4 regions of the Enterobacter sp. UPMP2060 genome follow, and region 2 is predicted to be linked to each of the others. Evidence: predicted binding sites of a transcription regulator. Region 2 holds the regulator's gene; each other region holds the start of a gene.
The links. The regulator PurR, encoded in region 2, represses purine synthesis genes. The targets are predictions, from matches to a motif close to CANGCAAACGTTTGCNTG.

Region 1: purE (5-(carboxyamino)imidazole ribonucleotide mutase) is a predicted target of PurR. The motif match lies at 5,459-5,476, and genes of this name have one in related genera.
Region 3: raiA (ribosome-associated translation inhibitor RaiA) is a predicted target of PurR. The motif match lies at 6,597-6,614, and genes of this name have one in related genera.
Region 4: galS (HTH-type transcriptional regulator GalS) is a predicted target of PurR. The motif match lies at 2,883-2,900, and genes of this name have one in related genera.

What each region holds. Positions count from the first base shown of each region.
Region 1 is NZ_JBSKJQ010000005.1:44,306-52,187, forward strand. It holds gene ACWKXN_RS12530 (PTS transporter subunit EIIC) at 1-209, shown strand, start outside; gene malI (Mal regulon transcriptional regulator MalI) at 296-1,312, shown strand; gene ACWKXN_RS12540 (metal-dependent hydrolase) at 1,387-1,914, shown strand; gene cysS (cysteine--tRNA ligase) at 2,004-3,389, opposite strand; gene ppiB (peptidylprolyl isomerase B) at 3,564-4,058, shown strand; gene lpxH (UDP-2,3-diacylglucosamine diphosphatase) at 4,062-4,784, shown strand; gene ACWKXN_RS12560 (YdgH/BhsA/McbA-like domain containing protein) at 4,922-5,131, shown strand; gene ACWKXN_RS12565 (hypothetical protein) at 5,200-5,385, shown strand; gene purE (5-(carboxyamino)imidazole ribonucleotide mutase) at 5,547-6,056, shown strand; gene purK (5-(carboxyamino)imidazole ribonucleotide synthase) at 6,053-7,120, shown strand; gene mnmH (tRNA 2-selenouridine(34) synthase MnmH) at 7,205-7,882, shown strand, end outside.
Region 2 is NZ_JBSKJQ010000001.1:749,562-757,443, forward strand. It holds gene ACWKXN_RS03710 (riboflavin synthase subunit alpha) at 152-796, shown strand; gene cfa (cyclopropane fatty acyl phospholipid synthase) at 828-1,976, opposite strand; gene punC (purine nucleoside transporter PunC) at 2,275-3,474, opposite strand; gene punR (DNA-binding transcriptional activator PunR) at 3,589-4,500, shown strand; gene purR (HTH-type transcriptional repressor PurR) at 4,518-5,543, opposite strand; gene cydH (cytochrome bd-I oxidase subunit CydH) at 5,841-5,930, shown strand; gene ACWKXN_RS03740 (MFS transporter) at 6,094-7,260, shown strand; gene sodB (superoxide dismutase [Fe]) at 7,299-7,880, opposite strand.
Region 3 is NZ_JBSKJQ010000006.1:4,646-12,527, reverse strand. It holds gene dgcN (diguanylate cyclase DgcN) at 1-328, opposite strand, end outside; gene ACWKXN_RS13645 (YfiR family protein) at 321-857, opposite strand; gene ACWKXN_RS13640 (DUF2799 domain-containing protein) at 1,010-1,384, opposite strand; gene aroF (3-deoxy-7-phosphoheptulonate synthase AroF) at 1,599-2,669, shown strand; gene tyrA (bifunctional chorismate mutase/prephenate dehydrogenase) at 2,680-3,801, shown strand; gene ACWKXN_RS13625 (SMP-30/gluconolactonase/LRE family protein) at 3,862-4,734, shown strand; gene pheA (bifunctional chorismate mutase/prephenate dehydratase) at 4,731-5,891, opposite strand; Phe leader region at 5,922-6,047, opposite strand; gene pheL (pheA operon leader peptide PheL) at 5,999-6,046, opposite strand; gene raiA (ribosome-associated translation inhibitor RaiA) at 6,158-6,499, opposite strand; gene bamD (outer membrane protein assembly factor BamD) at 6,768-7,505, opposite strand; gene rluD (23S rRNA pseudouridine(1911/1915/1917) synthase RluD) at 7,637-7,882, shown strand, end outside.
Region 4 is NZ_JBSKJQ010000002.1:386,539-394,420, reverse strand. It holds gene mglA (galactose/methyl galactoside ABC transporter ATP-binding protein MglA) at 1-378, opposite strand, end outside; gene mglB (galactose/glucose ABC transporter substrate-binding protein MglB) at 458-1,456, opposite strand; gene galS (HTH-type transcriptional regulator GalS) at 1,752-2,774, opposite strand; gene yeiB (DUF418 domain-containing protein YeiB) at 2,930-4,087, opposite strand; gene folE (GTP cyclohydrolase I FolE) at 4,107-4,775, opposite strand; gene ACWKXN_RS07260 (YbfB/YjiJ family MFS transporter) at 4,878-6,026, opposite strand; gene fghA (S-formylglutathione hydrolase) at 6,165-6,992, shown strand; gene cirA (catecholate siderophore receptor CirA) at 7,104-7,882, opposite strand, start outside.

The sequences.
Region 1 (7,882 bases), on a different contig from region 2:
TGGGCGGGGCGCACAACATCGACTCCGTCGGCGCCTGTATCACCCGCCTTCGCCTGGAAGTGGCAAAAAGCGAGGTGGTCGATAAGGACGGCCTGAACGGACTCGGCGCGCGCGGCGTGGTCTTCGTCGGCGACAACGGTATTCAGGTGATTTTCGGTGCCAGAGCACAGTTTATCGCCCAGACCATGTCCACCATGATCGGCAAATAATAAGATGCCTGAACGACGCGTCTCCTGTAGTCTGGGAGACGCATTGTCGTATCTGACTGATAATCGGTGAATTTCAGGGAGCGGTTTTGAAGAAAGTCAGCATTATTGATGTCGCAAAGCACGCGGGCGTATCGGTCTCAACCGTCTCGCTGGTTTTGCGCCAGAAAGGGAAAATCTCAGAGGCAACGATCGAGAAGGTCAACGCTGCCATCAATACGCTGGGCTATGTTCATAACGTTGCCGCTGCCAACCTCCGCGCCAATACGTCCAATCTGATTGGCCTGATCCTCCGCGACTTTAGCGACAGTTTCTCCATCAAGGTGATGGCGAGCATCGTCCAGGATCTTGAAAAACAGGGGTATATGGTTTTTCTCGGCCAGCCCCAGAACGACCATGACCATCTAGAGCGCTGCCTGCTGTCGTTTAAGCAGCAGGGCGTCGCCGGGGTTATCTATCTGGCCTCGGATACCCGCACCTCCACCCTGCCGGAGCAAATTCGCCGCTGCCCGCTGCCGCTGGTGGTGGTTTCTCAGTCGCTGCTGGATGAAAAATGCAATCTGGTGATGCGCGATAACCGTCAGGCGGCAAACCTGGCGGTGCGTTATCTTATCGAGCGCGGCCATCGCAATATTGCCTACATTGGCGGGCGTGAAGGCTGCCTCATCCGCGAGCAGCGCCTGCTCGGTTTTCGCAGCGCGATGACGCAGAACGGGCTGGTCTGGCGCGATGAATACTCTCCGGCCTGCAGCGATGACACGCTGGCGGCGGGTTTCGCCACCCGCCAGCTGCTGGAAAAAAACAACACCATCACCGCCCTGCTCTGCCACTCGCCGGATGCCATGATCGGCTCCATCTCCGGTATTCATCAGGTTGGACGAACGGTGGGTAAAGATGTGTTTTTGACGCAGCAGGTCGCGCTGGTCGGTTTCGAAGATATGCTCCACGTTAACCTCACCTCGCCGTCCTTTACCTACGTCTCGTCAGCCAGCGAAGAGACCGGGCGTCAGGCTGCCGGGCTGATTATTCGTACGCTGAAGGAGCCGACGCTGCAAACCCAGCGCATTACGCTTTCCGGACAGCTTATCGCGCGCGAGTCGGCGTAAAAATAAGAATTTGACGCGGGTCTGCCGGCGCGGGATTGCTGCTATATTTCCATGATTTGCCATGGATAATCGCAATGCCTACCGTTATTACACACGCTGCTGTTCCGCTTTGTCTGGGCTTAGGCCTGGGAACCAAAGTGATTCCTCCCCGCCTGCTGTTTGCCGGGATTGTCCTCGCCATGCTGCCGGATGCCGACGTGCTGGCGTTCAAGTTCGGCGTCGCGTACGGCAATGTTTTCGGCCATCGCGGCTTTACCCACTCCCTGCTGTTCGCCTTTGTGATGCCGATACTCTGCGTGCTGACTGGACGACGGTGGTTCCGGGCCAGCCTGACGCGGTGCTGGCTGTTTTTGACCGCGTCATTGCTTTCGCACAGCCTGCTGGATTCGATTACCACGGGAGGGAAAGGCGTCGGCTGGCTGTGGCCGTGGTCAGATGAACGCTTCTTTGCGCCGTGGCAGGTGATTAAGGTCGCGCCGTTTGCGCTGTCGCGCTACACCACGCCGTACGGGCATCAGGTGATCGTGTCGGAGCTGCTGTGGGTGTGGCTGCCGGGAGTCGTGCTGGTGGGGTTGCTGTGGTGGAGAAAACGTGGGCGCTGATGCCCTCACCCCGGCCCTCTCCCACGGGGAGAGGGAGAAAACCTAATAATTCCCTCTCCCTTTGGGAGAGGGTTAGGGTGAGGGGAAAATTACTTACGGCGCCAGGTAGTCCCCTGCGGGCCATCTTCCAGAATGATTCCCATCTCGGTCAGACGGTTGCGCGCCGCATCTGCCGCCGCCCAGTCTTTTGCCTGACGCGCTTCCAGACGCGCTTTGATCAACGCTTCAATTTCCGCCACTTCACCGTCGTCCGCCTGCGCACCGCTCTGCAGGAATGCGTCCGGGTCCTGCTCCAGCAGGCCGAGCACGGAGGAGAGCTTACGCAGATGGGACGCCAGCGCATTCGCCGCGGCCATATCTTCTGACTTCAGGCGGTTCACTTCGCGCGCCATGTCGAACAGCACGGAGTAGGCTTCCGGGGTGTTGAAGTCGTCGTTCATCACCTCAACAAAGCGGGCTTCGAACGCTTCGCCGCCTGCAGCAGGAACAGACCTGTCGGTTCCGCGCAGCGCGGTATACAGGCGCTCCAGCGCCGAGCGCGCCTGTTTCAGGTTCTCTTCGCTGTAGTTCAGCTGGCTACGATAGTGGCCGGACATCAGGAAGTAGCGCACGGTTTCCGCGTCGTAATACTTCAGCACGTCGCGCACGGTGAAGAAGTTACCCAGCGATTTAGACATCTTCTCGCGGTCAACCATTACCATGCCGGAGTGCATCCAGTAGTTAACGTACTCGCCGCCGTGGGCGCAGGTGGACTGCGCGATTTCGTTTTCGTGGTGCGGGAACATCAGGTCTGAACCGCCGCCGTGGATATCGAAGTGCTTGCCCAGCTGCTTGCAGTTCATCGCGGAACATTCAATGTGCCAGCCCGGACGGCCTTCGCCCCACGGTGATGGCCAGCTTGGCTCGCCCTCTTTGGACATTTTCCACAGCACGAAGTCCATCGGGTTACGCTTCACGTCAACCACGTCAACGCGCGCGCCGGCCTGGAGCTGGTCCAGATCCTGACGGGAAAGCGAACCGTAGGTTGGGTCCGTCGGCACCGAGAACATCACGTCACCGTTGTCCGCAACGTAGGCATGACCGCGAGCGATCAGCTTTTCGGTGATCTCGATGATTTCGTGAATATGGTGGGTCGCGCGCGGCTCGCTGTCCGGGCGCTGAATATTCAGGGCGTCGAAATCTTTGTGCATTTCGACGATCATGCGATCGACCAGCGCAACGAAGCTTTCGCCGTTTTCATTAGCGCGCTTGATGATTTTGTCGTCGATGTCGGTGATATTACGCACGTATTTCAGGGTGTAGCCCAGAAAACGCAGGTAGCGTGACACCACGTCAAAAGCGACAAAGGTACGGCCATGGCCAATGTGACAGAGATCGTAAACCGTAATACCACACACGTACATGCCGACTACCCCGGCATGGATAGGTTTAAATTCCTCTTTCTGGCGCGTCATTGTATTAAAGATTTTTAACATCGAAGATTCCATGTAAACACGTGTGTGGTTGAAAACCGGCTATTCTACCCGTAATTCAAACCCGAAGCAGCACACAATGCAAGGTGATCGCATCCTGTGGTTATGCTATAACAAGCCCCTATAGATGACCCGAACGCGGGTCGACGTACCACAATAACGGAACAGGATGCAAAAATGGTTACTTTCCACACTAATCATGGCGATATCGTAATCAAAACCTTTGATGACAAAGCGCCTGAAACAGTTAAAAACTTCCTGGACTACTGCCGCGAAGGTTTCTACAACAACACCATTTTCCACCGCGTGATCAACGGTTTTATGATCCAGGGCGGCGGTTTCGAACCTGGCATGAACCAGAAAGAGACCAAAGAAGCGATCAAAAACGAAGCGAACAACGGTCTGAAAAACACCCGCGGTACGCTGGCAATGGCCCGTACTCAGGCGCCACACTCTGCCACCGCGCAGTTCTTCATCAACGTGGCGGACAACGACTTCCTGAACTTCTCCGGCGAAAGCCTGCAGGGTTGGGGCTACTGCGTATTCGCAGAAGTGGTTGAAGGTATGGACGTGGTTGACAAGATCAAAGCCGTCGCTACTGGCCGCAGCGGTATGCACCAGGACGTTCCTAAAGAAGACGTTGTGATTACAAGCGTGACCGTCAGCGAGTAATTCGTGGCGACACTCTTTATTGCGGATCTGCATCTGCAAACAGAAGAACCGGCGATAACCGCCGGTTTTCTGCGTTTTTTACGCGGTGAAGCGAAAAGCGCCGATGCGCTGTACATCCTGGGCGACCTCTTTGAAGCCTGGATTGGCGACGACGACCCTAACCCGCTGCACCGTGAAATGGCCGCCGCCATTCACGCGCTCGTGGATTCCGGCGTCCCCTGCTACTTCATTCACGGCAACCGTGATTTCCTGATCGGCAAGCGCTACGCCCGCGAAAGCGGCATGACGCTGCTGCCGGAAGAGCAGGTGCTCGACCTCTATGGCCGCAGGGTTCTGTTCATGCACGGCGACACGCTCTGCACCGACGATACCGGCTACCTGGCGTTTCGCGCCAAAGTCCACACCCCATGGATCCAAAAGGTGTTCCTTGCGCTGCCGCTGTTTATCCGTAACCGCATAGCTGCCAGAATGCGCGCGGGCAGTAAAGCCGCCAACAGCAGCAAATCCATGACCATCATGGACGTGAACCCGCAGGCCGTGGTGAGCGTGATGGAAAAGCATGGCGTTCAGTGGTTGATCCACGGTCATACCCATCGTCCTGACGTCCATTCCCTTATCGCCAACGGCGAACCGGCCCATCGCGTGGTATTAGGTGCCTGGCACACCGAAGGCTCCATGGTCAAAGTCACGCCAGAGGGCGTGGAGCCGATCGCCTTTCCGTTTTAACCCCTCGCACCATCATTCTATTTTTTTGAACAATATCGGCAAATTGTTTCGATTTTAATCAGCCCGTGGTCGGCCTATTATTTATCACATCAGGGCAATACGCCCTATCCCAGATAAAATACTTAAGGAATACGACCATGAAATCTATCAAAACTTTCGTTGCAGTTGCCGCTCTTTCCCTGGTTTCTTTCGGTTCTTTCGCTCAAAGCGTGAGCGCAACCGCCTCTACCCTTGACCGCGCAGAAGCGAAAATTGCCGCGCAGGCCGCCGAGCAGAATGCCTCTTATAAAATCACGAGCGCGAAGGTCAACAACCGCGTGTACATGACCGCAGAACTGACTAAATAAAAACCCTGATTGCCGTGCCGCCAGCGAAGACGTGCGACAGCGACAATACGATGAGGAAGGAACAGAGAATGAAAAACATCAGCATCGTAAGTACCCTGCTGCTGGCAGTCGTGGTGTCCACTGGCGCACAGGCCGCGGAGAATCGCTTCTCCGTGCCAAAATCGGGCTCGAATGCCGACACCAGCATGGTGAATCATATCGATGTCAGCCGCGCGTTCGACAACGAGAACCTGTCCGCAGGGGATCTTCAGTAACATCATATAAAAGACCGCCATCGTGCGGTCTTTTTTGTTATCGCTTTCTCGCCATAACTGCTCGCCTTTTAACCGCGCAACCGTTTTCCTTGCCCGTATAACATGCTATTCTCTGTGCCCTCAAAAGCAGTGTGTTTCGCACCACAGGAGTTTTAAGACGCATGTCTTCCCGCAATAATCCGGCGCGTGTCGCCATCGTGATGGGGTCCAAAAGCGACTGGGCTACCATGCAGTTCGCCGCCGAAATCTTTGAAATCCTGAATGTTCCACACCACGTTGAAGTGGTCTCCGCGCACCGTACACCGGACAAACTGTTCAGCTTCGCCGAAAGCGCCGAAGAGAACGGTTATGAGGTGATCGTTGCCGGTGCGGGCGGCGCAGCACATCTGCCAGGCATGATTGCCGCCAAAACCCTGGTGCCGGTACTGGGCGTTCCGGTCCAAAGCGCCGCGTTAAGCGGTGTAGATAGCCTCTACTCCATCGTCCAGATGCCGCGCGGTATTCCTGTCGGCACGCTGGCGATTGGTAAAGCGGGTGCGGCGAACGCAGCTCTGCTGGCGGCGCAAATTCTTGCGACGCACGATAAAGCATTACACCAGCGTCTGGCGGAGTGGCGTAAAGCCCAGACCGACGAGGTGCTGGACAATCCGGACCCGCGGGGTGCGGCATGAAGCAGGTTTGCGTCCTCGGTAACGGCCAGCTAGGCCGCATGCTGCGTCAGGCCGGTGAGCCGCTGGGTATTGCCGTCTGGCCCGTCGGGCTGGACGCCGAACCGGAAGCCGTACCGTTCCACCAGAGCGTGATCACCGCCGAGATCGAACGCTGGCCGGAAACGGCTCTGACCCGCGAGCTGGCGCGTCATAACGCCTTCGTTAACCGCGACGTGTTCCCGATCATCGCCGACCGTCTGACGCAAAAGCAGCTGTTCGACAAGCTCGGTCTGCCGACCGCGCCGTGGCAGCTCCTGTCCGATAAAAGCGAGTGGAATGACGTTTTCGCGATGCTGGGCGAGCTGGCAATCGTGAAGCGCCGCGTGGGCGGCTATGACGGCCGCGGCCAGTGGCGCCTGCGTGCAGATGAAACGGCAGAACTGCCGGACGACTGCTACGGCGAGTGCATCGTTGAGCAGGGCATTAACTTCAGCGGTGAAGTGTCGCTGGTTGGCGCGCGCGGGCACGACGGGCATACCGTCTTTTATCCGCTGACGCATAACCTGCATCAGGACGGCATTCTGCGCACCAGCGTCGCCTTCCCGCACGCCAATGCTGACCAGCAGGCGCAGGCGGAAGATATGCTCTCTGCCATCATGCACGAACTCGGGTATGTGGGCGTCATGGCGATGGAGTGCTTTATCACCCCGTCCGGTCTGCTGATCAACGAACTTGCGCCGCGCGTGCACAACAGCGGCCACTGGACGCAAAACGGCGCGTCCATCAGCCAGTTCGAGCTGCACCTGCGTGCAATCACCGACCTGCCGCTGCCGCAGCCGGTGGTGAACAGCCCGTCGGTGATGATCAACCTGATCGGCACCGATCTGAACTACGACTGGCTGAAGCTGCCGCTCGTGCATCTGCACTGGTATGACAAAGAGGTACGCGCGGGTCGTAAGGTCGGTCACCTGAACCTGAACGACAGCGACACGGGCCGCCTGAGCGCCACCCTGGAAGCGATGATCCCGCTCCTGCCGCCGGAATATGCGAGCGGTATTGTCTGGGCACAGTCTAAGCTCAAGTAAGACATCTGCGCCGGGGAGTTGATCTTCCCCTTCCCCGGCGTACAATCCCCGCCCATTGCTGCTGAGTTTTCTTCTGGAACAACCATGAACGATGGAACGGACTATCGCGCGATCCTCGCGTCTGATACCCCTTTAATCGACGTTCGCGCGCCGATCGAATTTGCCCAGGGCGCGATGCCTGCGGCGATCAACCTGCCCTTAATGAACGACGACGAGCGCGCCGCCGTCGGTACCTGCTATAAACGCCAGGGCCCCGAGGCCGCGCTGGCGCTCGGCCATCAGCTGGTGAGCGGCGAGACGCGTGAGGCACGCATTAACGCCTGGCGGGAAGCCAGCCTTACCCATCCTGGGGGCTTTCTCTGCTGCGCGCGCGGCGGCCAGCGCTCGCATATCTCGCAGGCCTGGCTGAAAGAGGCGGGCGTTGACTACCCGCTGATCCGCGGCGGCTATAAGGCCCTCCGCCAGACGGCGATTCAGGTGACTATCGAGCAGTCGCAGAAGCCGATGGTGCTTATTGGCGGCTGCACCGGAAACGGCAAAACCCTGCTGGTGAAGCAGCACGTGCAGGGTATCGATCTGGAAGGGCTGGCGCACCATCGCGGTTCGTCGTTTGGCCGCACGCTCACGCCGCAGCTTTCCCAGGCCAGCTTTGAAAACCACCTTGCGGTTGAGCTCCTGAAAAAAGACGCCGCGCGCTGGGTGCTGGAAGACGAGGGCCGGATGATTGGCTCCAACCACCTGCCGGAGTGCCTGCGCGACCGC
Region 2 (7,882 bases):
GGGGGTGCCAGCTATTGTAGCGGGCTTTAGCTATTTATCTAGTGAAAAAATCGCCAGAAAATGCGCTCCGCTGGCAACCTCTTTTTCCAACTGTTATTGTGGTGGGATTAAACGGTGTCACCACCGTCCGGAAAAAACAGGAGTTGTAAGCATGTTTACTGGTATTGTGCAGGGCACCGCCAAAGTGGTGTCCATTGATGAAAAACCTAATTTCCGTACTCATGTTGTTGAGCTGCCGGAATATATGCTTGAGGGCATTGAAACAGGCGCGTCGATTGCTCATAACGGCTGCTGCCTGACCGTTACCGAAATTAACGGCAACCAGATTAGCTTTGATTTGATGAAAGAGACGCTGCGCATCACCAACCTTGGCGAGCTGGCGGTGGGAGATACCGTCAACGTTGAGCGGGCGGCAAAGTTCAGCGATGAGATTGGCGGCCACCTGATGTCCGGTCACATCATGACCACCGCTGAAGTGGCAAAAATCGTGACCTCGGAAAATAACCGTCAAATCTGGTTTAAAATGCAGGATCCTTCATTAATGAAATACATCCTCTATAAAGGATTTATTGGCATTGACGGGATTAGCCTGACGGTGGGTGAAGTAACGCCAACGCGTTTTTGCGTGCATTTAATTCCTGAAACGCTGCAGCGCACCACGCTGGGCGCCAAAAAACTGGGGCATCGCGTGAATATTGAAATCGATCCGCAAACCCAGGCGGTGGTGGATACGGTTGAGCGCGTGCTGGCAGCAAAAGAAGCGGCAATAATAAAGACCACCGCAGAAGAAGAATAAAAAATAACCCCGGGCATCCGGGGTTATTTTTTTAGCGTGCGACACGTAATCCGTGTTCAATCCCACGGCTGAATACCACCTGCCAGAGCTGAATATCCCGTGCGCGAAACGCCCCCGCGCAGGCATTCAGATAATAGCTAAACATCCGCCTGAATCGTTCAGAATAGTTTTCCGCAATCTCAGGCCAGGTTTCCTGAAAACGCGCATGCCAGGCCATCAACGTGGTGTCGTAATCCGCGCCAAAGTTGTGCCAGTCTTCCATTACAAAATGGGGTTCACTGGCGTTGGCAATCTGGCGGACTGACGGTAAACAGCCATTCGGAAAGATGTATTTGTTGATCCACGGGTCGACGTTATTGTCGGTTCGCTTAGAGCCGATGGTGTGCAGCAGGAAGATGCCGTCCGGTTTCAGATTCCGATCCACCACCTCAAAATAGGTAGCGTAGTTTTTCGGCCCGACGTGCTCGAACATGCCGACGGAAACGATCCGGTCAAACTGTTCGTTCAGGTCACGGTAATCCTGCAGTCGGATATCCACATCGAGGCCCTGGCAGCGTTCCCGCGCCATTTTTTGCTGTTCCGCTGAAATCGTGACGCCGACGACGCTGACGCCATAGTGTTTCGCCATAAAATACGCCAGCCCGCCCCAGCCGCAGCCGATATCCAGCACGCGCATACCCGGCTGGAGCTGCAGCTTCTCGCTAATCAGACGCAGCTTGGCCTGCTGGGCCTCTTCAAGCGTCGACGCCTCTTTCCAGTAGGCGCAGGAGTACTGCATGAAAGGGTCCAGCATACGGCTGAACAGGTCGTTGCCAAGATCGTAGTGCTCTTTGCCTACGATCCATGCGCGTTTTTTACTTTGCAGATTGAACAGTCGGGCAGAGGCGACGCGCAGGGTGTCTTTCAGATTGCGAGGGAGTTGATTTTCAAGACCGGCACGCAGCACGCTGGCGAAAAAGGTATCCAGACGTTCGCACTCCCACCAGCCGTCCATGTAGCTTTCTCCCAGGCCTAACGATCCCTCTCGCAGCACGCGTTTAAAAAAGTCGGGATGTTTAACCTGAGGATCGGATGGCGATGATCCATTGATAGTGATGCCTGCTCGACCTAACAGTTCACTGACGATCCGGGACCAGTTATCGTCCGGAACGCTGACTTCTTCTATACACGATGAACTCATAGCTTCTCCATCACCCTACTGTGATCAGAACCTTAAAACAGCGTAGACGCTTTTTTTGGTTTGTGAGAAATCTCACGGTAAATACCGCGAGGCTAGTATCCGACGTAGAACAGAGGAAGGGAGATAACCCTTGCCGAAATGCCTTCCATGGTAAAACGGGAGCACTCCGGCTCCCGTTAACAATTAATATTTATCGTATTTAATCGAACCAAATTTAGTATAGGCCTCAAAATTTGGTGATTCAATAGAAAATTCTTAGCAACCTAATCACTGAAAATTAACATGATTTCTGGCGCAATCAGGCATGTGACGTTTCAACCTGAGCACTCTTTTCCTGCTCACGCTGCGCGGAGGCCTGCATGCGATAGCCCAACACCGCCAGCGCAACGGTCACCAGCATCACGCTGGTGGTGGTCAGGAGCGGCGTGGCAATCAGCGCCGATACAACCAGGCTTGCCAGGAAGCACAGCCCCAGCTGCAGGGTATTCTGCAGCGCGGCGGCGCGGCCTGTTGCCTGCGGGAAGGGACGCAGCGCCTGGGCTACAACGATAGGGTAAATCGCCCCGTTCGCAACGGCCATCACGCAGAATGGGATCAAAATTTCGGCCAGACCGGCGCCAGGAATAAAGCCAACGGCCCAGGTCCCGATAACGCTCAGCGCATATAGCACCAGCAGCCACGGCAGCATCTGCTGACCTTCCCACTTTTGCAGCGCCGCGCGACAGCCGTACCCGCCTACCAGGAACGCGATGGTCTGCGGAACATAGCTCAGGCCGATGGCTGCCGGGCTGTAGCCCATATCGTGCAGAATGAACGGCGAGCCGGTGAGCCACGCGAAGAAGCTTGCCGAGCAGGCGGCATAGATCAGGACATTCCCGCGATACGCTTTGGCGCTGAGCAGGGAAGTGAAGGTAATCGGCTTCGCGTCTGCATGCGCTTCTTTTTTATGCGCTGGCTTAAGGGCGAACGCCGGCAGCATCAGGACCAGGGTAATGGCAAACAGCGTGGCGAAAATGGCCTGCCAGTCGAAATGCGCGAGGATCCAGCTGCCCAGCAGGGGAGCGAGGGCAGGTGAGAGGCCCACCAGCGGCATAATGGTGGCGAAGATACGGTTTGTGCGGTTAGCAGGGTAATAGTCGGTGACCAGCGCCTGCCAGGTCACGGCCGCGGCACAGACGCCCACGGCCTGAATAAAACGCAGCACCAGCAGCCAGGTGGCATCGCGAACCCATAACATTCCCAGGCAGCCCACGGCAAAAATGGCCAGGCCCAGCAACAGCACCGGTTTACGACCAAAGCGATCCGAGAGCGGTCCCCAGAGCAGCTGTGCGAAGGCAAAGCCGGCGAGGAATAAACTCAGGCTGGCGCTGATGGCGGCAGCCGGCGTTTGTAAATCTTCCTGCATGGCGGCAAACGCCGGCAGGTACATATCGGTGGCCAAAAAGCCCAGCACGCTTAAGCCGCCGAGCCAGACTAAAAAACCGTTCCTGGGTTGCATTATTTTATTCTCCTGAGGAGGCAGGTATACATTGGCGCTGAGTGTAGGGAGTGCAAAGCTGCTTGTGAAACGCTAATATTTGGCTGGTGCATTCAAAAATTTTGCAGGCAGAAAATGTGGTCAGATTATTCTCTTGAAGTGGTCGATGCTGTTGCGCGTAACGGCAGCTTTAGCGGTGCGGCGCAGGAGCTGCACCGCGTCCCTTCGGCAATCAGCTACACGGTGCGCCAGCTGGAGGAGTGGCTGGCGGTTCCGCTGTTTGAACGGCGGCATCGTGATGTGGAATTAACGCCCGCAGGCGCGTGGTTTTTGAAGGAAGGGCGTTCTGTTATCAAAAAAATGCAGATCACCCGCGAACAGTGTCAGCAGATCGCTAACGGCTGGCGGGGACACCTTTCCATCGCGGTGGATAATATCGTTAAGCCGGAACGCACCCGGCAGATGATCGTCGATTTCTACCGTCATTTTTCTGACGTCGAGCTGCGGGTCTCGCAGGAGGTGTTTAACGGCGTCTGGGATGCGCTGGCGGACGGCAGGGCAGAGATGGCGATTGGGGCCACGCAGGCGATCCCGGTCGGGGGACGTTACGCTTTTCGCGATATGGGGATGCTGAGCTGGAAATGCGTGGTGGCAAGCGATCATCCGCTGGCGGCGATGGAAGGGCCGCTCAGCGATGACACGCTGCGCAACTGGCCGTCGCTGGTGCTGGAGGATACGTCCCGTTCATTGCCCAAGCGTATCACCTGGCTTCTGGACAACCAGCGGCGGGTGGTGGCCCCTGACTGGGAATCGTCGGCGACGTGCCTCAGCGCCGGGCTGTGCGTCGCGATGGTGCCCGTTCATTTCGCGCGTCCGCGCATCGATACCGGAGAGTGGGTTGAGCTGACGCTGGAGAATCCGTTCCCGGATGCGGCCTGCTGCCTCACCTGGCAGCAAAATGACGTCTCGCCTGCGATGGCCTGGCTGCTGGATTATCTGGGAGACAGCGAAACGCTGAACCGGGAATGGTTACGGGAGCCAGCATAGCTGGCCCCGTAAAGCGATTAACGACGGTAGTCGCGGAACGGACCATCCGCAACGGAACGGCGTTCGATAAGACGCGGGTGAACTTCAATAGACTGCGACTCTTCGCGCTTGTTGACGATCCTGTCCATCAGCATATTGAAGGCCGTTTCGCCCAGCGAATCTTTCGGCTGGTGAATGGTGGTCAGCGCCGGGGTGAAGAAACGCGCGTTACGCACGTTGTCATAGCCGATCACGGAAATATCCTGCGGTACGCGCAGGCCCAGCTCGTCGGCAGCGCAGAGCGCGCCCATGGCCATGATGTCGCCCCCGCAGAACACGGCGGTCGGACGGTGCGGCTGGGAGACGATCTGCTGCATCGCGCGGTAGCCCGATTCCGGCTCAAAGTCGCCCTGCACAATCCAGTTTTCCGGCACGTTGATCAACGCTTCTTCCATCGCTTTCATAAAACCGGCCAGACGGCCCGCGCCGGTGTTGCGCTCCAGCGGACCGGGGATCACGCCAATCTCGCGGTGACCGCGTTCGATCAGATAACGACCGGCCATATAGCCGCCTTCAAAGGCGTTATCGATAACGGAATCGGTAAAGTCTGCGCGCGCTTCGCCCCAATCCATCACCACCATCGGAATATGGCGATACTCTTCCAGCATCGACAACACGGATTCCGGGTACTCGGAACACATCACCAGCAGGCCATCAACGCGCTTTTGCGCCATCATCGACAGGTAGGCGCGCTGTTTTTCAATGCTGTTCCACGCGTTGCCCAGAATCAGGGTATAGCCTTTCTGGAAGCAGTTCTTTTCGACCGCTTCAATGATCTCGGCAAAATAGGCCGCTTCACTGCTGGTCGCCAGCAATCCAATGGACTTGGTGTGATTAACCTTGAGGCTACGCGCAACCGCACTTGGCGAATAGTGCAGCTCTTTGATCGCTGCCCAGACGGCGTTGCGCGTCTCTTCCGCCACAAAGCGGGTTTTGTTAATTACATGTGATACGGTTGTAGTGGAAACGTTTGCGCGTTTTGCTACGTCTTTAATTGTTGCCATTAAATGTCACTCCAGACCATATCCTAAGCTCCTGAAAAACTTGAAGGTAAACGTTTGCCTTCTCTCACCCTTATCTCGCAATCTTGAATTGCGGCACGCCGGGAAAACGACACGGGACGTCAGGAGGGGGTCAATGGCCGGTACGCTAATAAATTTAGCGTGGAATTTTGTCCTATCTTGATGAAAAGGGGAAGAGGTAAAGTGGTTATCAGTATAAATCCAGGAAGATTTTTGACGTAATCTGTGCAAAAATGAGCAAGCTCACTTTTCGTGTGGGGATTAAAAGGAGAAAAATTGATGAGTTCCGATCTTAAGTTTTCGCTGTTCACCACCATTGTTGTGCTGGCTCTGATTGTTGCGGCCGGTCTGACGGCTGCGCTGCACTGATTTACGCGGAGGGAGAGCCTTCTCCCTCCCGACTCCCCGGATTGTTACTTCTCTGGCAAAAATCTTTTGCCATTTTGTTAACTTCTCATTTTTTGTGATTGATGTTATGCTTTCTGCTTCTTTGTTCTGTGTCACCACATGACACGGCATCCGGAGTTGACGCATGAAAATCAATTTTCCCCTGCTGGCCCTGGCGATTGGCGCTTTTGGGATTGGCACCACTGAATTCTCCCCAATGGGGTTACTTCCTGTTATTGCCCGGGGCGTAGATGTCTCTATCCCTGCGGCAGGGATGTTAATCAGCGCCTACGCTATCGGCGTGATGGTAGGGGCGCCGCTGATGACCCTTCTTCTTTCGCACCGCGCGCGCCGCAATGCGCTGATTTTCCTGATGGCGATTTTCACCCTGGGCAACGTGCTTTCGGCCATTTCGCCGGACTACACCACATTGATGCTGTCGCGCATTCTGACCAGCCTTAACCACGGCGCGTTCTTTGGGCTGGGGTCGGTCGTGGCTGCCAGCGTGGTGCCAAAACACAAGCAGGCGAGCGCCGTGGCAACCATGTTTATGGGGCTGACGATTGCCAATATCGGCGGGGTGCCTGCGGCAACCTGGCTGGGAGAAGCGATCGGCTGGCGTATGTCTTTCCTGGCGACGGCCGGGCTGGGCGTGGTTGCAATGGTGGCGCTGTTCTTCTCCCTGCCGAAAGGCAATGCCGGAGAACGTCCGGAAGTGCGTAAAGAGCTGGCGGTGCTGATGCGCCCGCAGGTGCTCTCCGCGCTGCTCACCACCGTGCTGGGGGCAGGGGCGATGTTTACCCTCTACACCTATATTTCACCGGTACTGCACGATATCACCCACGCAACGCCTCTCTTCGTTACCGCGATGCTGGTGCTGATTGGCGTGGGCTTCTCGATTGGCAACTATCTCGGCGGGAAATTTGCCGACCGTTCCGTGAGCGGGACGCTGAAGGGCTTCTTAACCCTGCTGATTGTCATCATGGTTGCCATTCCATGGCTGGCGCGTAATGAGTTTGGGGCCGCGGTTGCGATGGTCGTCTGGGGAGCCGCCACTTTCGCCGTGGTGCCGCCGCTGCAGATGCGCGTGATGCGTGTGGCGCACGAGGCGCCGGGACTTTCATCTTCCGTGAATATCGGTGCGTTTAACCTGGGTAATGCCCTGGGCGCCGCTGCCGGTGGGGCCGTGATTTCAGGTGGTCTGGGGTACAGCTTTGTGCCGGTGATGGGGGCGATTATTGCCGCGCTCGGCCTGCTGCTGGTGATGATGTCGGGTCGTAAACAGCCTGAAGCAGCCTGCGCTGCGGAGTAAACCAAAAACGCAGAAGGGCGAACCCTTCTGCGTGTCTCTTACGCGGCGAAGTTCTTCGCGACAAAGTCCCAGTTAACCAGTGCCCAGAAGTGCTCCAGGTAATTCGGACGCGCGTTGCGGTAGTCAATGTAGTAAGCGTGTTCCCACACGTCCACGGTCATCAGCGGCTTCGCGCTGGTGGTCAGCGGGGTACCCGCATTAGAGGTGGACACGATAGCCAGTTTGCCATCCGCCTCTTTAACCAGCCACGTCCAGCCAGAGCCGAAGTTCTTGATGGCTGCATCGGTAAATTTCGCTTTGAAATCCGCGAAGCTGCCAAATGCGGCATTGATAGCGGTAGCCAGTTCACCGACAGGTTCACCGCCGGCATTCGGTGCCAGGCAGTGCCAGTAGAAGGTGTGGTTCCACACCTGAGCGGCGTTGTTAAATACGCCACCCTCTGAGCTGCGGACGATCTCTTCCAGCGTTTTGCCTTCAAAATCGGTGCCTTTGATCAGATTGTTCAGGTTGGTGACGTACGTCTGGTGATGCTTGCCGTAGTGATATTCCAGGGTTTCCGCAGAAATGTGCGGTGCCAGGGCGTCTTTTGCATACGGTAGTGCAGGTAATTCGAACGACATTG
Region 3 (7,882 bases), on a different contig from region 2:
CCTCCGGGTTCCAGGACCAGTAGGCAAACCGCTTTTTATGCGCGTTAATAACCTCGGCCACGGCAAACTGCCCCTGTTTGCCCAGCGCAGCCAGCGTTTCGTTGGCCGCCAGCGAGTCGTTGAACACCAGCGAGGCTTCCAGGCTGTGGCTCATTGTTGCGCCGGTTAATTCGAGATTCTTTTGCGCGTATTGTTTTAACGTCACGACGGAAGCAAAACAGAGCAGCAGCCATATTAACGTCATCGTGATGATGACGCTTATCATGCTGTTTCGCCTCAACGTTCTTTTAAACGTCGGACGTGGCGTTGAAGTGAAATCTTTATCCATGCTGCTTATTCCGTGCAAGCATTAATACATCCGGATTGACTCTTACGCCACTGCGCGTCAATGCATCCAGATTGACGGCGAACCGTACCTGGCCGCGATCGATTATCAGGCAAAAGGCACTGCCAATTACACATTCCGGATTTTGCTCTGAGATTAATAGCAACGCTCTGCCCTGATATTGACTTATTAATTCAAGTTGTTTTGCCGGTGATTCAGACCCGAAATAGATCGCATCGCACGTCGCGGCCAGGGCTTCCTGATCGTTACGTACAATAACGGGAGTATAAGGTAACTCGCTATGCCCCTCATCGCCGCTGAGGGCGTGCGTATAGTGCGAAGTGGCGTAGACGCAGAGTTTAGGCTGACCGGAAAGTGACGGCCATCGTGTATAGCTCACGATGCCTGAGACAATCGAGCGTACCGATTTATCCGTTTCCGTAAGCGTGCCTGCCGCCGCAGGGCCCACCATAAGGAACAGCATTATCACCAGAGTGAGTCGGAAAAAAGAGATCAAGAATAAATTTCTCACCAGAATCCGCCACATCGCTCTGGAAATAGATGTCCTTAAGAGTTGCGGGCAGAATACCATTGTTTATCAGGGCCGTCATTATGTCAGAAATAGCATGAGGCCGACCTAAGCTAAATCCTACAGTTGTTTATTTTCCGGTGGATAAAAATAGATTAATTCAGTCTGCTGGAGCGCATACTTTCATCCATCCCTTGCTGCCATGACGCACGCAGTTTTGCCGCGTTTTCGGCTGTATCGCAACTGGCAGGGAAAGATTTGCCTGCTAATCCCCAGGCGTGAATAAACCCTTCTTCGCAGACTTTCTTCTGACCATCAGCATAGCCGCGAAGATATTCACTACGATCAACGTGTGTGTCGTTAAAGCTATCGGCCAGGGTCTGGTTATCTTTAACCGGCAGGCCATTCATGGCGTCTTCTTTACCTGCATCAAACCAGGATGGGCTGGTCCAGTCGGGCTGGAAGGTGTAAGGATTGATCTGACAGCCCGTTAAAAACATCGACAACAGCGCGAGAGCAATTGAACGCATAGCCATTCTCCTTTTTTCTTCAGCATAGCCTGGCTAAAGAAAACCTGTCTGTAATTTAAAGTTTACGTTTTTATCGGCTGATTTTTGCAATAAATTGGCATCTGTAAAGTAATGTGTACGTATTTTGGATTGAAATGTTTACTTTTTATGGTATCGTGGTTTCACCTCATTGAGGAAAACAACTATCGCAAACGAGCTTTACAGGATCGCCATCATGCAAAAAGACGCGCTGAACAACGTACATATCACTGACGAACAGGTGTTAATCACTCCGGATCAACTGAAAGCGGAATTTCCGCTGAGCGTCGCGCAGGAGGCTCAGATCGAGCACTCTCGCCAGACCATTTCTGACATTATCGCCGGCCGCGATCCGCGCCTGCTGGTGGTATGCGGTCCTTGCTCCATTCACGATCCTGAAACCGCCATTGAATATGCTCGTCGATTTAAAGCGTTAGCGGAGGAGGTCAGCGATAGCCTCTATCTGGTGATGCGCGTCTATTTTGAGAAGCCACGTACGACCGTCGGCTGGAAAGGGTTGATTAACGATCCGCACATGGATGGCTCGTTTGATGTGGAAGCAGGCCTGAAGATTGCGCGTCGCCTGCTGGTGGAGCTGGTCAGCATGGGGCTGCCGCTGGCAACCGAAGCGCTGGACCCGAACAGCCCGCAGTACCTGGGCGATCTGTTCAGCTGGTCGGCGATTGGCGCGCGTACCACGGAATCGCAAACCCACCGCGAGATGGCGTCTGGCCTGTCAATGCCGGTTGGCTTTAAAAACGGTACCGATGGCAGCCTGGCGACGGCGATCAACGCCATGCGCGCTGCTGCGATGCCGCACCGTTTCGTCGGTATCAACCAGGCGGGTCAGGTCTGCCTCCTGCAAACGCAGGGTAACCCGGACGGCCATGTGATCCTGCGCGGCGGGAAAGCACCTAACTACAGCCCGGCGGACGTGGCGCAGTGTGAAAAAGAGATGGAGCAGGCGGGACTGCGCCCGGCACTGATGGTAGATTGCAGTCATGGTAATTCAAATAAAGATTACCGTCGCCAGCCTGCGGTTGCGGAATCCGTGGTCGCACAGATCAAAGATGGCAACCGTTCGATTATCGGTCTGATGATTGAGAGCAATATTCATGAAGGCAATCAATCATCTGAACAACCACGCAGTGCAATGAAGCACGGCGTCTCCGTGACGGATGCCTGCATCAGCTGGGAAACTACCGATGCGCTGCTGCGTGAGATCCACAAAGATTTGAAAGGCCAGCTGGCGACGCGTCTGGCTTAAGAGGTTAGTTATGGTTGCTGAATTGACCGCACTGCGCGATCAAATTGATGAAGTGGATAAGGCGCTGCTGGACCTGCTGGCGCGCCGCATGGCGCTGGTTGCCGAAGTCGGTGAGGTGAAAAGCAAATACGGCCTGCCGATTTACGTCCCGGAGCGTGAAGCCTCAATGCTGGCCTCTCGTCGCAAAGAGGCCCAGGCGCTGGGCGTTTCGCCGGATTTAATTGAAGATGTTCTGCGTCGCGTGATGCGGGAATCCTATTCCAGCGAAAACGACAAGGGCTTCAAAACCCTCTGTCCGTCCCTGCGGCCGGTGGTGATTGTCGGCGGGGCAGGACAGATGGGGCGTCTGTTTGAAAAAATGCTGACGCTTTCTGGCTATCAGGTGCGCATTCTGGAAAAAGAGGACTGGGCGCATGCTCCGGAACTCATGAAAGATGCCGGGATGGTTATCGTCAGCGTGCCGATCCACGTGACGGAGCAGACCATCGGAAAGCTTCCTGCTTTACCGAAAGATTGCATCCTGGTGGATCTGGCCTCCGTCAAAAATGGTCCGCTACAGGCGATGCTGGCTGCGCATACGGGCCCGGTACTGGGTCTGCACCCGATGTTTGGCCCGGACAGCGGCAGCCTGGCTAAGCAGGTGGTGGTTTACTGCGACGGTCGTCAGCCGGAAGCCTATCAGTGGTTCCTGGAACAGATTCAGGTATGGGGCGCGCGACTGCACCGCATCAGCGCGGTCGAGCACGATCAGAACATGGCGTTCATTCAGGCGCTGCGCCACTTTGCGACGTTTGCCTACGGTCTGCATCTGGCGGAAGAGAACGTGCAGCTTGAACAGCTGCTGGCGCTCTCTTCACCTATCTATCGTCTGGAGCTGGCGATGGTCGGGCGTCTGTTTGCTCAGGATCCGCAGCTTTACGCGGACATTATTATGTCCTCCGAGAACAATCTGGCGCTCATCAAGCGCTACTATCAGCGCTTTGGCGAAGCCATTACGCTGCTGGAGCACGGAGACAAGCAGGCGTTTATCGACAGTTTCCGCAAGGTTGAGCACTGGTTTGGCGATTACGCGCAGCGTTTCCAGAGTGAGAGCCGGACGCTGTTGCGCCAGGCAAATGACAGTCGCCAGTAATGCGATGATGTATATACTGAAAGCCAGCAATGCTGGCTTTTTTTATTTTGGGGAACTGTCATGGCCGAACCGCAGCTGCTGTTGAATTACACCGGGCATCTGCCTGAGTGCCCGACGTGGAGCGCAGAAGAGCGCGCGCTCTACTGGGCCGATATTCTGGAAGGGGAGATCCACCGCTACCATCTGCCGACGGCAGAACACACCGTACTCTCTTTCCATGAGGAGGTGGGCTGTTTCGCGCTGCGCGAGCAGGGTGGTTTTATCGTTGCGATGCGAACGGGTATCTGGCTGACCGATAAACACGGCCTGCTGCGCCGCAAGGTGTGCGATAACCCCTCTAACCCACAGCTCGCACGCTTTAACGACGGCGGCACCGATTCTCTGGGACGATTCTACGCGGGCACGTTTTGGGGGCCGGGAGATTACAACGGTGCCCTGCTGATGCGCATCGACAACGACCTGACGCCGAAAGTGATCCAGTGTGATATTCACGGCCACAACGGCTTAGCGTTTAGCCCGGATAAGCAGTGGATGTTTACCTCAGACACGCCAAACGGCGTAATTTACCGTACGCCGCTTGATGAGAAGGGCGAACCCGACAGGCGCGAGGTGTTTCGTCAGTTTAAAGAGGGCGAAGGGATACCGGACGGCGCTGCCATGGATGTGGAAGGCTGCTACTGGAGCGCGCTGTTTGACGGCTGGCGTATTGCGCGTTTTTCTCCGCAAGGGGAGCAGCTGGAAGAGTATCGCATGCCGGTGCGTTGCCCGACGATGGTCTGCTTTGGCGGCGATGACATGAAAACGCTGTTTATTACCACCACGCGGGAAAATATGGACGCAGACGAGGTGGCGAAGTATCCGTTCTCCGGCGCTATCTTCACCCTGCCGGTGAACGTGGCAGGGATGAAGAAAAGCCGCTTTATCGAACGTTAAGCCGGGTCAACCGGGACCACGTTTTCGCTCGGATAGCAGCCCAGCACTTTCATGGAACGCGTGATCTCGCCCAGTTCGCGCAGGGCCTTCTGCATGGAAGCAGACTCCAGGTTGGCCTGGATATCGAGGTAGAACATCTCTTCCCACGGGTTACCGTGGATTGGGCGTGATTCCAGCCTGGTCATGATCAGGTTGTGGTTACGCAGCACCAGCAGGGCTTCAACCAGCGCCCCGGCCTGTTGGCCGGTCGCCATCAGCAGCGTGGTTTTCGCTGGCACCTGGTCTGACACATTGATTGCCTTGCGGGCCAGCACCACGAAGCGGGTGATATTTTGCGTCTGGTTCGCCAGATTGCGTTCCAGCACCTGTAAACCATACAGCGCCCCGCCTGCTTCGCTGCCGAGCGCGGCGACGGTTGGGGTGTTAGCCTGCGCCACTTTTTCCATCGCCGCCGAGGTGCTTTCGGTGTACTCAATTTTCCAGCTCGGATAGCGGTTCAGGAACTGGCTGCACTGCTGGAACGGCTGTGGATGACTGTAAACCGTTTCGATCTTGCTCAGGTCGGTTGAGCCAGAGACCAGCACGCAGTGATCGATAGGGATCGTCAGCTCGCCAACCAGCGACAGGCTGGTGTGTTGCAGCAAATCGTAAACGTCGTTGATGGCGCCGGAGCTGGTGTTTTCAATAGGTACGACGGCGTAATCCGCCTGGCCGGTCTCAACCTGATTAAAAATGTCGGCAAACTTCGCGCAGCCGCTCTCAATAAATTCTTCGAAATGGCGTGCGGCATACTGACGTGCGGCCAGGTGAGAATAAGATCCCTTCGGACCGAGGAAGGCGATACGCGCAGAGTGTGGATTGGTTTTGTTCAGATGCTGCTGGAGCAGCGCTTGCTGAGTGAGAACGGAGTCTTCGATGATGAGCTGGAACAACCGGGTAATGTAGTGGGCATCGAGGTGATGCGCTTTGCCGAGCTGAATGAGACGTTCCAGCAGATCGCGCTCGCGGTCGATATCACGGACCGGGCGATGGGAGTCCAGCTTGGCTTTGCCCACTTCAACGGCAAGCGCGCGGCGTTCGGCCAGCAGCGCCAGCAGTTTCTCATCCAGCGCGCTGATTTTTACTCGCAGATCCAGTAACGGGTTTTCCGGTGTCATAGTGTTGCCTGTCTCATTTTATCGTTATCAATAAAAAAGGCCCCCCGGTGTGGGAGGCCTTGTTGTTCGTCTTCGCATTCTTTATCACACGACGAAACGCCTCCCGTTCAGGGGAAGGTAAAAAAGAATGCGAAGAAGAACGGCGTAAGTTTCATAAAGTCATCCTGTGATTGATACCGTTAAAGTACCCGTACTGTTTTCACCCTGTCAATAAAAAACAAAAAACGCGCCCGAAGGCGCGTTGGCGGTACACTCAATTTAAAGGATTACTCTTCTTCAACTTCTTCCGCGAAGCTGGCGTCTTTCACCGATGTTGCGGCGCGACGGGCTTCACCTTTGTGTTGCACTTTATTGAGCTGCCGTTCCAGCTTGTTGATCAAATCGTTAATTGCTGTGTACATATCCTCATGTTTTGCGCTGGCGACCAGATGGCCGTTTGGAGTATTGATAGTTGCGTCAGCGATGAAACCCTGCGGCTCCTTGGACAGGATGATATGTGGATTAATCAAATGAGTTTGCCATTTATCCAGTTTGGCGAGACGGTCTGCGACGTGCTGGCGGATTGCCGGAGTAATTTCCATTTGTTTACTGGTAATGTTCATTGTCATAAATTTTACCTCTTGTCTTTCCGTCTTGGTGATTCCAGCATACCCGACCTAATGTCAAAATGTGTGATTTAGATCACGTTATTTTGTCGGTTTTTGTCAGGGAATCTTTTTTGTGAGGCAGGGCAGGAAGAGGTGAGATTTACCTTGTCGAAGGCAAAAATTGGGGCCATAGTTGACTGGATGTGTTGAGGCTTAAGCGCTTCAGCGACGCGCTAAAATGAATAAAAAAACGGCAGCCTTCGGGCTGCCGTTTTGCATTGAGGCAATATCAGGTGTTGCTGCTGTTCGCGGCGATGATTTTCGCCACTTTTTCAGCCTGAGCGGTCATCTGCATCTGACGGTAAGCATTTTCCATCAGCTTCAGGCCGTCGCGCGTTGCCTGAGTATCCGGATAATCACGCAGCATACCTTCTACGCGGTTAACCACGGCAACCCATGCGCCACGACGGGTATAGTATTCCGCTACGGAGTATTCATATTTCGCCAGACGATCTTTCAGGAACACCAGACGTTTGGTCGCGTCGGTCACGTACTGACTGTTCGGATAGCCGCGCACCAGCTTGGAGAAGTCATTGAAGGCATCACGCGCATGCTGCGGGTCACGGTCAGAACGATCCACGCCGAAGAAGCCCTGCAGCGCACTGTCGTCCAGCGCCATGTTGGTGAGGCCGCGCATGTACATCACATAGTCGATGTTAGGATGAGTCGGGTTCAGACGCATGAAACGATCGATAGTTGCCTGAGCCAGCGGCAGGTCGGCATTTTTATAGTATGCGTAGATGAGATCTAACTGTACCTGCTGCGAATATGGACCAAATGGATAGCGATTATCCAACGCTTCCAGTTGCGTTATCGCCTGTTTCCAGTTACCGTCCTGCAACTTTTGTTGTGCAGTCGCATAGATTTCATTCGGCGGATTGTCAGGGACCTGTTCATTTGAACCGGAGCAGCCCACCAAAGCCAGGCTCAACGTGGCCGCTGCCACCAGATATTTCATGCGCGTCATGACGTTTTGACTTTCCTCAAATGTTTGTCCGGGAGAAACTCTGTTCCTGCTCCCGATTAAGACCAGCTACAATAGCACACTATATTAAACGGCAAAGCCGTAAAACCCAACGTTAAACGAAGAAGCAGTTTATGGCACAACGAGTAGAACTCACCGCAACAGTCTCCGAAAATCAGCTCGGTCAACGCTTAGATCAGGCTTTGGCCGAATTGTTCCCTGATTATTCGCGTTCACGCATAAAAGAATGGATCCTTGACCAGCGCGTGCTGGTAAACGGCAAGATCTGGGACAAACCAAAAGAGAAAGTGTTAGGTGGGGAAGCTGTCGCCATCAATGCTGAAATCGAAGAGGAAATCCGCTTCGAGCCGCAGGATATC
Region 4 (7,882 bases), on a different contig from region 2:
CATTTTGTCCTGATCGACAAAGACACCCTTGGTTGGATAACGCCCCAACCACATGTTATCCATGACTGAACGCTGCAGCACCAGGTTTAATTCCTGGTGAACCATCGAGATACCGTTTTCCAGTGCTTCTTTCGCTGAATGGAAATCGATCTCTTTCCCCTGAAAAAGAATGCTGCCAGAATCTTTTTGATAGATCCCAAAAAGACATTTTAATAATGTTGATTTACCCGCACCGTTCTCCCCCATCAGGGCATGAATAGAGTGAGGACGAACTTTTAAATTAACATTATCGAGTGCCTTAACGCCGGGAAATGACTTGTTGATACCGCTCATTTCCAACAGGTATTCACCGGATGACTGAGTATTTGTGCTGACCATAATTATACCTTGTTGGCCTCGCATATCGCGTTATAAAAGGGCGCAACGAATTGCGCCCAGTGGAGACAGTACCGCTAACTTATTTACCGATAAACTCAGCCAGGTTGGACTGGTCTACGCCCACGTAAGGTACGCGAACGATTTTGTTTTCAATTTTCCAGCTGGTGCCATCTGCCGCGCCTTTGCCATCGGCCAGGTTTTTCGCCAAATCGAAGGTCGCTTTCGCCTGGTTGTTGGCATCGTTCAGAACGGTACCGGCCATCGCACCGGATTTAACCAGCGCCAGCGCTTCTGGCAGTGCATCTACGCCGAACACAGGAATGGAGGATTTGTTGTGTGCTTTCAGCGCTTCTACCGCACCCATTGCCATCGCATCGTTGTTGGCGATAACCACTTCGATTTTGTTTGCGTTAGGGCCGGACAGCCACGCGTCCATTTTATCTTTCGCCTGAGCGGTATCCCACATCGCGGTATCTAACGCCAGCTGCTGGGTTTTCAGACCCTTGTCGTTCAGCTCTTTGATAACGTAGGTGGTACGGGCTTCAGCATCCGGGTGGCCGGGTTCGCCTTTCAGCAGCACGAACTGAATCTGACCGTCTTTGTTCAGGTCCCAGTTCGGGTTCGCCGCCCAGTGTTTCGCGATCAGATCGCCCTGAATAATACCGGACTCTTTGGAGTCGGTACCGACGTAATACGCTTTGTCGTAGCTATCCAGCGCTTTACGGGAAGGTTCTTTGTTGAAGAAGACGATTGGCACGTTCTGGCCGCGCGCTTTTTCAATAACCGTGCCTGCTGCAGCCGGGTCAACCAGGTTGATGGCCAGGGCTTTCACGCCTTTCGCCAGCAGAACGTCGATCTGGTCGTTCTGTTTGGACTGGTCGTTCTGGGAGTCGTTCATCAGCAGCTGAACGTCTGGCGCTGCTTTCGCATCTTTCTCAATCGCTTTACGTACAACAGACATGAAGTTGTCGTCGTATTTATAGATGGTCACACCAATACGGGTATCCGCAGCGTGCGCTGCTGCACCAAAAAGCATGCTTGCCATTACGGCAGACAGGGTCAACACCTTCTTATTCATGGTATCTCCGGTTTTTTTTATGCAGGGTAGTTCTTGTGAATAACGATCGGCGGGCAGGTGTTAATAAAACGTTACTGACAGCCGAAGTTCACTTATAAAATTTCTATCTTCCGTGTTCGGTAACGCTCCAGAAATGCGTTTTATTCGTTGTTTGCGGCACATTGGCTATAGTGAAAGTGAATAATCACCGTTACATAGCGTTTCAGCCCCTAAAACGCTGACATCATAGTCAGCGCCTTGTTAAGATACTGTGAATTTACTCACAGATTGAAAACGGTTACATCACCTCAAGTAATCAGTTAGTGATCGGAACCACAATTTGCCGGGCCGCGACGGAGTGCCGACGCACTAAAGTCGGCATGAAACAGTGCGTTGCGCCCGGATCCAGCAGCCCTGCAGCCCCCTGTAACGCCAGCTCAGTCGCCAGTTTCGCCATAGAAGCAATGGGGTAACGCACCGTTGTCAGCTGCGGGTCGGTGTAACGGGCAATCGGGATATCATCAAAACCAATGAGTGATAAATGCTGTGGCACCGCAATGCCGTTATCCTTCAGCGCCGTCAGGGCGCCTGCCGCCATGCTGTCGTTATAGGCAAACACCGCAGTAAGCTGCAGGTTGCGGCCCAGCAGCTCCACCATTGCCGCCTCGCCGCCCTGCATGTCCGGCGTACCGGTGCCCGTCCAGCTTTCTGACGGCGTAATGCCGTGCTCTTTCAGAGCGCTTTGCCACCCCTCGCGCCGCAGGTCGTCATCTTCAATATGATGGCTGGAGGCCAGATAACCGATCCGCTGATGCCCGTTGTTGATGAGCATTTTCGTCGCCATCATGGCGCCGCTGACGTTATCCAGCCCGACGCAGCGATGGGCATAGCCGGGAACGATGCGGTTGATCAACACCATGCCCGGGATCTGATCCATAAAGCCGGTTAGCTCTTCATCGCTCAAGGCTTTTGAGTGGACAATCAAGGCGTTACAGCGCTGGCGGATCAGCACTTCGATGGCATGGCGCTCCTTTTCCGCCTCATGATAGCTATTGCCGATCAGGACATATTTCTGATGCTGCTGGGCGACCACGTCGACCGCTTTAACCAGCGCGCCGAAAAAGGCATCCGATACATCCATCACCACCACGCCGATGGTGTCGCTGACCTGCGTCGCAAGCGCCTGGGCATTGGCATTTGGCCGGTACCCGAGCTGGGTCACGGCTTTCATTACGGTTTCACGGGTTTCAGGGCTGACCAGCGCGCTATTGTTCAGCACGCGTGAGACGGTAGCCACAGAAACGCCCGCCTGACGGGCGACGTCACGAATGGTGATCATATTCACCATCCTTCAAAGGATTGCAGCAACTCACAGACACCCCCTGTGTTTAGCAAGGTGGCTATTTTGGCAGCGAGAGAAAGGGGACTACGTGAAGAAGCTCACACTCATGAAAACGCTTACATCCGTTTTGTTAATGATTGTGATCCAGATCGTTATCTGGATGTGTTCCTCAATGATACCCCTGAAGCATGTGCGGTTAACTGACGCCACACCCACTCCAGCGGTCCCTGGCGGAAATAGCGTAGCCAGAGAACAGAAAACGCCAGGTTAATCACCCAGACCGGAATAACAAACGCCAGCAGCGTGAGGCGGTCGAATTTCATAAACAGGCCAAATCGATAGAAAAGCGTGGTGCAGAGAAGCGTTTGCAGGAGGTAATTGCTCAGCGCCATGCGGCCCACGCAGGCGATAGCGCTGACGATCCACAGGCGGGAAAGCGTTGGCCAGAAGCCATAGATCAGCGCCGCGTAGCCGACGGTCTGGAACGGCGCGCTCAGTTCGCGCGGCACCTGGAGCAGGAACGCGCACCAGCGGTAATCCCAGTGGATGTGCCACTGCGTGATTATCGCTGGGAGGTTAATCAGCACGCCGATCAGCACCAGCCCGACCCCCGTTCGCCGATAGTGACGCAGGCTGAACTCCCCTTTCAGCCAGCCGGTGCGCATCAGTGACGCGCCCATCAGCATCATGCCCGCCAGCTGCCAGCCGTATTGCGCGCCCAGCGCAAGGAGGTTATCCCCCAGCATATCCGCGCGGTTGCTTATCGCTTCCGTACCGCCTTTCAGCTTCCAGTACTGTTCGTACTGCAGGTTAGCGGCATCCGGGATCCAGGAACGGTTCGTCGCCTCGCCGGAGATCATCCCCAGCAGCAGCAGGACCCCAAGCCCCATGACATAGAGCATCACGCCGGTGTTAAACAGGCTTTTTACGCTGTGCGCATCGCGAATCAGACGCCAGCAGATGAGCCCGACTAACCCATACGCGAGAAGAATATCGCCGTCCCAGAAGAACAGGCCATGGATAAAGCCGAGGAGAACCAGCAGCGTCAGGCGCGACTGGATCCAGCGCGTACCGCGTTTGAGGAGGAGTTGCAGGCCTGCACCAAACAGCAGGGCAAACAGCGTGAGGAATTTAACCTGCGCGAAGAGATCGAGGACAGCCCAAGTCCAGGCATCACTGCGCGTGATGTCGCCATACCAGGCAGGATTGAGATAAGCCGCCTTCGGCAGGCCGAAGGCGCTGATATTAAGCAGCAGGATACCGAGAATGGCGACGCCGCGAACAAAATCGAGCGTGACGTTTCGCTCCATGGTTCCTGCCCTGTAAGACTTAGTTGTGGTGACGTACGGCGCGCAGGAACTCCTGGCGGGTATTCTGGCTCGATTTAAACAGGCCGCCCAGCGACGTGGTGGTCGTTGCACTGGTCGCATCACGCACGCCGCGCGCCTTCACGCAGTAGTGAACCGCGTCGATAGAGACGGCCACGTTATTGGTGCCCAGCAGCGTTTGCAGCGCGGTCAGGATCTGCTGCGTCAGACGCTCCTGCACCTGCGGACGCTGAGCAAAGAACTGCACGATGCGGTTGATTTTCGACAGGCCAATCACCGTATCTTTTGGGATATACGCCACGGTCGCTTTACCGTCGATGGTCACGAAGTGGTGTTCGCAGGTGCTGGTCAGCGTGATATCGCGTACCGTCACCATTTCATCCACTTTCATCTTGTTTTCAATGACGGTGATTTTCGGGAAGTTGGCGTAATCCAGCCCGGAAAAAATTTCGTCGACGTACATTTTCGCGATGCGGTGCGGCGTCTCCATCAGACTGTCGTCACTCAGATCGAGATTCAGCAGCTCCATGATCTCGGTCATATGACCGGCAATCAGACGCTTGCGGGTTTCATTGTCCAAATCCTGTACGGGCGGACGCAGTGGCGTTTCAAGACCGCGCGCAACCAGGGCTTCGTGGACCAGGGCAGCTTCTTTACTGAGTGATGACATTTTGTTCTCCTGCAGGTGTGGCGTCTTTTGCCCTCGTTGTGGCAAAAGTATGCGCTCATTGTGCGTGAGGCGGCGCACATAATCCAGTATTCACGACGATAATTATTGCAATTGCTGTTGCCTTTCAGCGTGACGATTCCAGACCAGCGCTCCGCCGACGAACAGCGCAACGCCCGCCAGCCCCAGCGCGGGCTCCAGCCGGTGGGTAAGCCAGGTTGATAACGCCGAGGTCATCGGGCCAATCAATTGACCAATCGCATACCCGGTGGTGAGCAGGCCTGCCATATAACGCGTATGGTTTGGCGCCAGCTCGCGGCCGTATAAAAGAGAGAGCTGCACGGCACACAAAAAACCGCCGCCCACCAGCAGCCCGCCCGTCAGCAAACCGCCAATCCCCGGCAGCAGCCAGGCCGCCAGCACGCCAGCCCCCTGTAACCACAGCACGATAGCCAGCCTGCGGTTCGCCGTTGAGGTGTGGCGTAAAAGAATACTGAGCGCAATGCCCACCACGGCGGCGATACCAAAAAACGGCCAGACAAACTGGGCGAACAGGCTGCCGGGAAAACGCACCGCAGCCATTTGCGACAGAAATGTCGCCGGGAGGATATAGCCAAACCCGGCCAGGCTGTAGCTCCAGACCAGGCGCTTTAAATCCGCCGTCAGCACCAGGGGCTCCGGCGCGGTGCCGGGGCGATGGAGCTGCCCGGATCGCGGCAGGTAGCGCGCCACCAGCGCAATCAGCACCAGCGCCAGCACGCCGTAGATTTGCCATGCCGCCCCGGCCGAAAGGGATTTCGCCTGGATATAGACGGCGAGCAGCCCGCTCAGGGCAATGCCCGCCCCTGGCCCGGCAAACACGGCGGCGCTCAGGCCCGGTTTACCCAGCTGCCCCAGCCGTTCGTTGGTCCAGGCGGCAATGAGTACCATCGACCAGCCGCTCATGCAGCCAATCACGAAGCGCAGCATGCCGTGCACGACGGCGTTATCCGCCGCCGCGGAGAGCAGCGTCAGCGCAACCGCGCCGGTGATGCCAAGCCAGAGGCGCGTTTCCACAAAGCGGTGCGCGCGCATGGCATCCCATGCGCCCACCAGATAGCCCAGATAATTCATCGCCGCCACCAGACCCGCGCTGGTCAGCGTAAGCTGCCCGGCAGCAATCATGAGCGGCACCTGAGGCGTAAAGGCAAAGCGCCCTATCCCCATCGCCACCACCAGAACGACAAATCCACTGAGCGCAATACGCAGCGCCATGACCGCTCCAATTGTTAAAGAAAAGTAAATTTATGATGCAGCATCTCGCCGTCTGGCGAAAGTGAAAGTTACTCACAGGTCAATGAAAAGGCTGTATTATGGTTTTTATGAATACGCATTCTCATTAAGGAGCCCTGCATGGAACTGCTCGAAGAGCACCGTTGTTTTGAAGGTCGACAGCAGCGCTGGCGGCATGATTCCACCGTCCTGAACTGTGCGATGACGTTCAGCATTTTCCTGCCGCCGACGGAAAATCCGCCGGTTCTGTTCTGGCTTTCGGGCCTGACCTGCAACGACGAAAACTTCACCACCAAAGCGGGCGCACAGCGACTTGCCGCCGAGCTGGGTATTGCGCTGGTGATGCCTGATACCAGCCCGCGTGGCGATGATGTGGCCGACGATGCAGGATACGACCTGGGTAAAGGCGCCGGGTTTTATCTCAATGCGACCGAGCAGCCGTGGGCAGGCCACTACCGCATGTATGACTACATTCGCGACGAGCTGCCCGCGCTGATTCAGTCCGGGTTTGCGGTAAGCGACCGCTGCGCCATCAGCGGACATTCTATGGGCGGTCACGGGGCGCTGATCATGGCGTTAAAAAATCCGGGAAAATACGTCAGCGTGTCGGCATTTGCGCCAATTGTGAACCCAATGCAGGTGCCGTGGGGGCAGAAAGCCTTCACGAACTATCTGGGTGAAGATGAAGCAAAATGGCAGGAATGGGACAGCTGTGCGCTGATGCTGGCCAGCAGCTCGGCAAATGCGATCCCGGTGCTTGTCGATCAGGGCGATGCGGATCAGTTCCTCGCCGGGCAGCTACAGCCTGCGGTGCTGGCAGAAGCGGCCCGCCAGAAGGACTGGCCGCTGACGCTGCGCATTCAGCCGGGGTATGACCACAGCTATTACTTCATCGCGTCATTTATTGAGGATCATCTCCGCTTCCATGCGGAGCATTTGTTTGGGTAAGTGCGAGTGTGTGCGCTCTGATGCCCTCACCCTGGCCCTCTCCCACAGGGAGAGGGAACAAATACTAAAAACGGCAACTTACGTTGCCGTTTTGCTTTTACCCTGGCCGCATCAGAACTTGTAATCCACACCGACAAAGTAGCGACGGCCATCTTCCGTATAGCTGTAATCGTCGCGGCTCAGATCTTTATCCAGCAGGTTCTGCACGCCCGCGCGTAGCTTCACGCTTTTCGTCGCCTGCCAGGCGGCGCCGGTATTCCAGATGACATAGCCACCCGGCGTTGCTGCACTGCTGGTCAGCGCGCGTTTCTCACCGGTGTAGTTGCCCTGAACGTAGAACGACCAGTCCTGCGTCGCCTTCCAGTCAACGGTACCGTTGGCGGTGTGGAACGGCAGATCGGACAACGGCTTGTTGCCGCCGTTGCTGATATCGCGACCATCGTTGTAGGTGTAGTTCAGGGTCAGTTTCCAGTCGTCCGCCAGCGGGAGTTTCAGCTCGGTCTCCACCCCGCGGATGCGCGCCTTGTTAACGTTGTAGTAGCGGAAAATCGGCTCACCGTCCGCATTCAGGCCAACGTAGTTAGGGTAACCCTGGGCCTGTTTTGCATTGGCCGTACGGCTGATGCTGATGCGGTCATCCACGTTATTCTGGAAGGTTGTGACGCTGGCCTGCACGCCCTCTAACCAGCCCTCTTCCCCGCTGTAGTACAGACCGAATTCGAAGCTTTCGCTGGTTTCCGGTTTCAGATCCGGGTTACCGACAATCTCACAGGCACCGCGACACGAGCCGGTGACCCAGTCCGGGCTCAGCTGGAGCAGTGACGGCGCTTTAAACGCGGTAGCCCAGCCCCCTTTCACCGTTACGGTATCGGTCGCGTTGTAAACCAGAT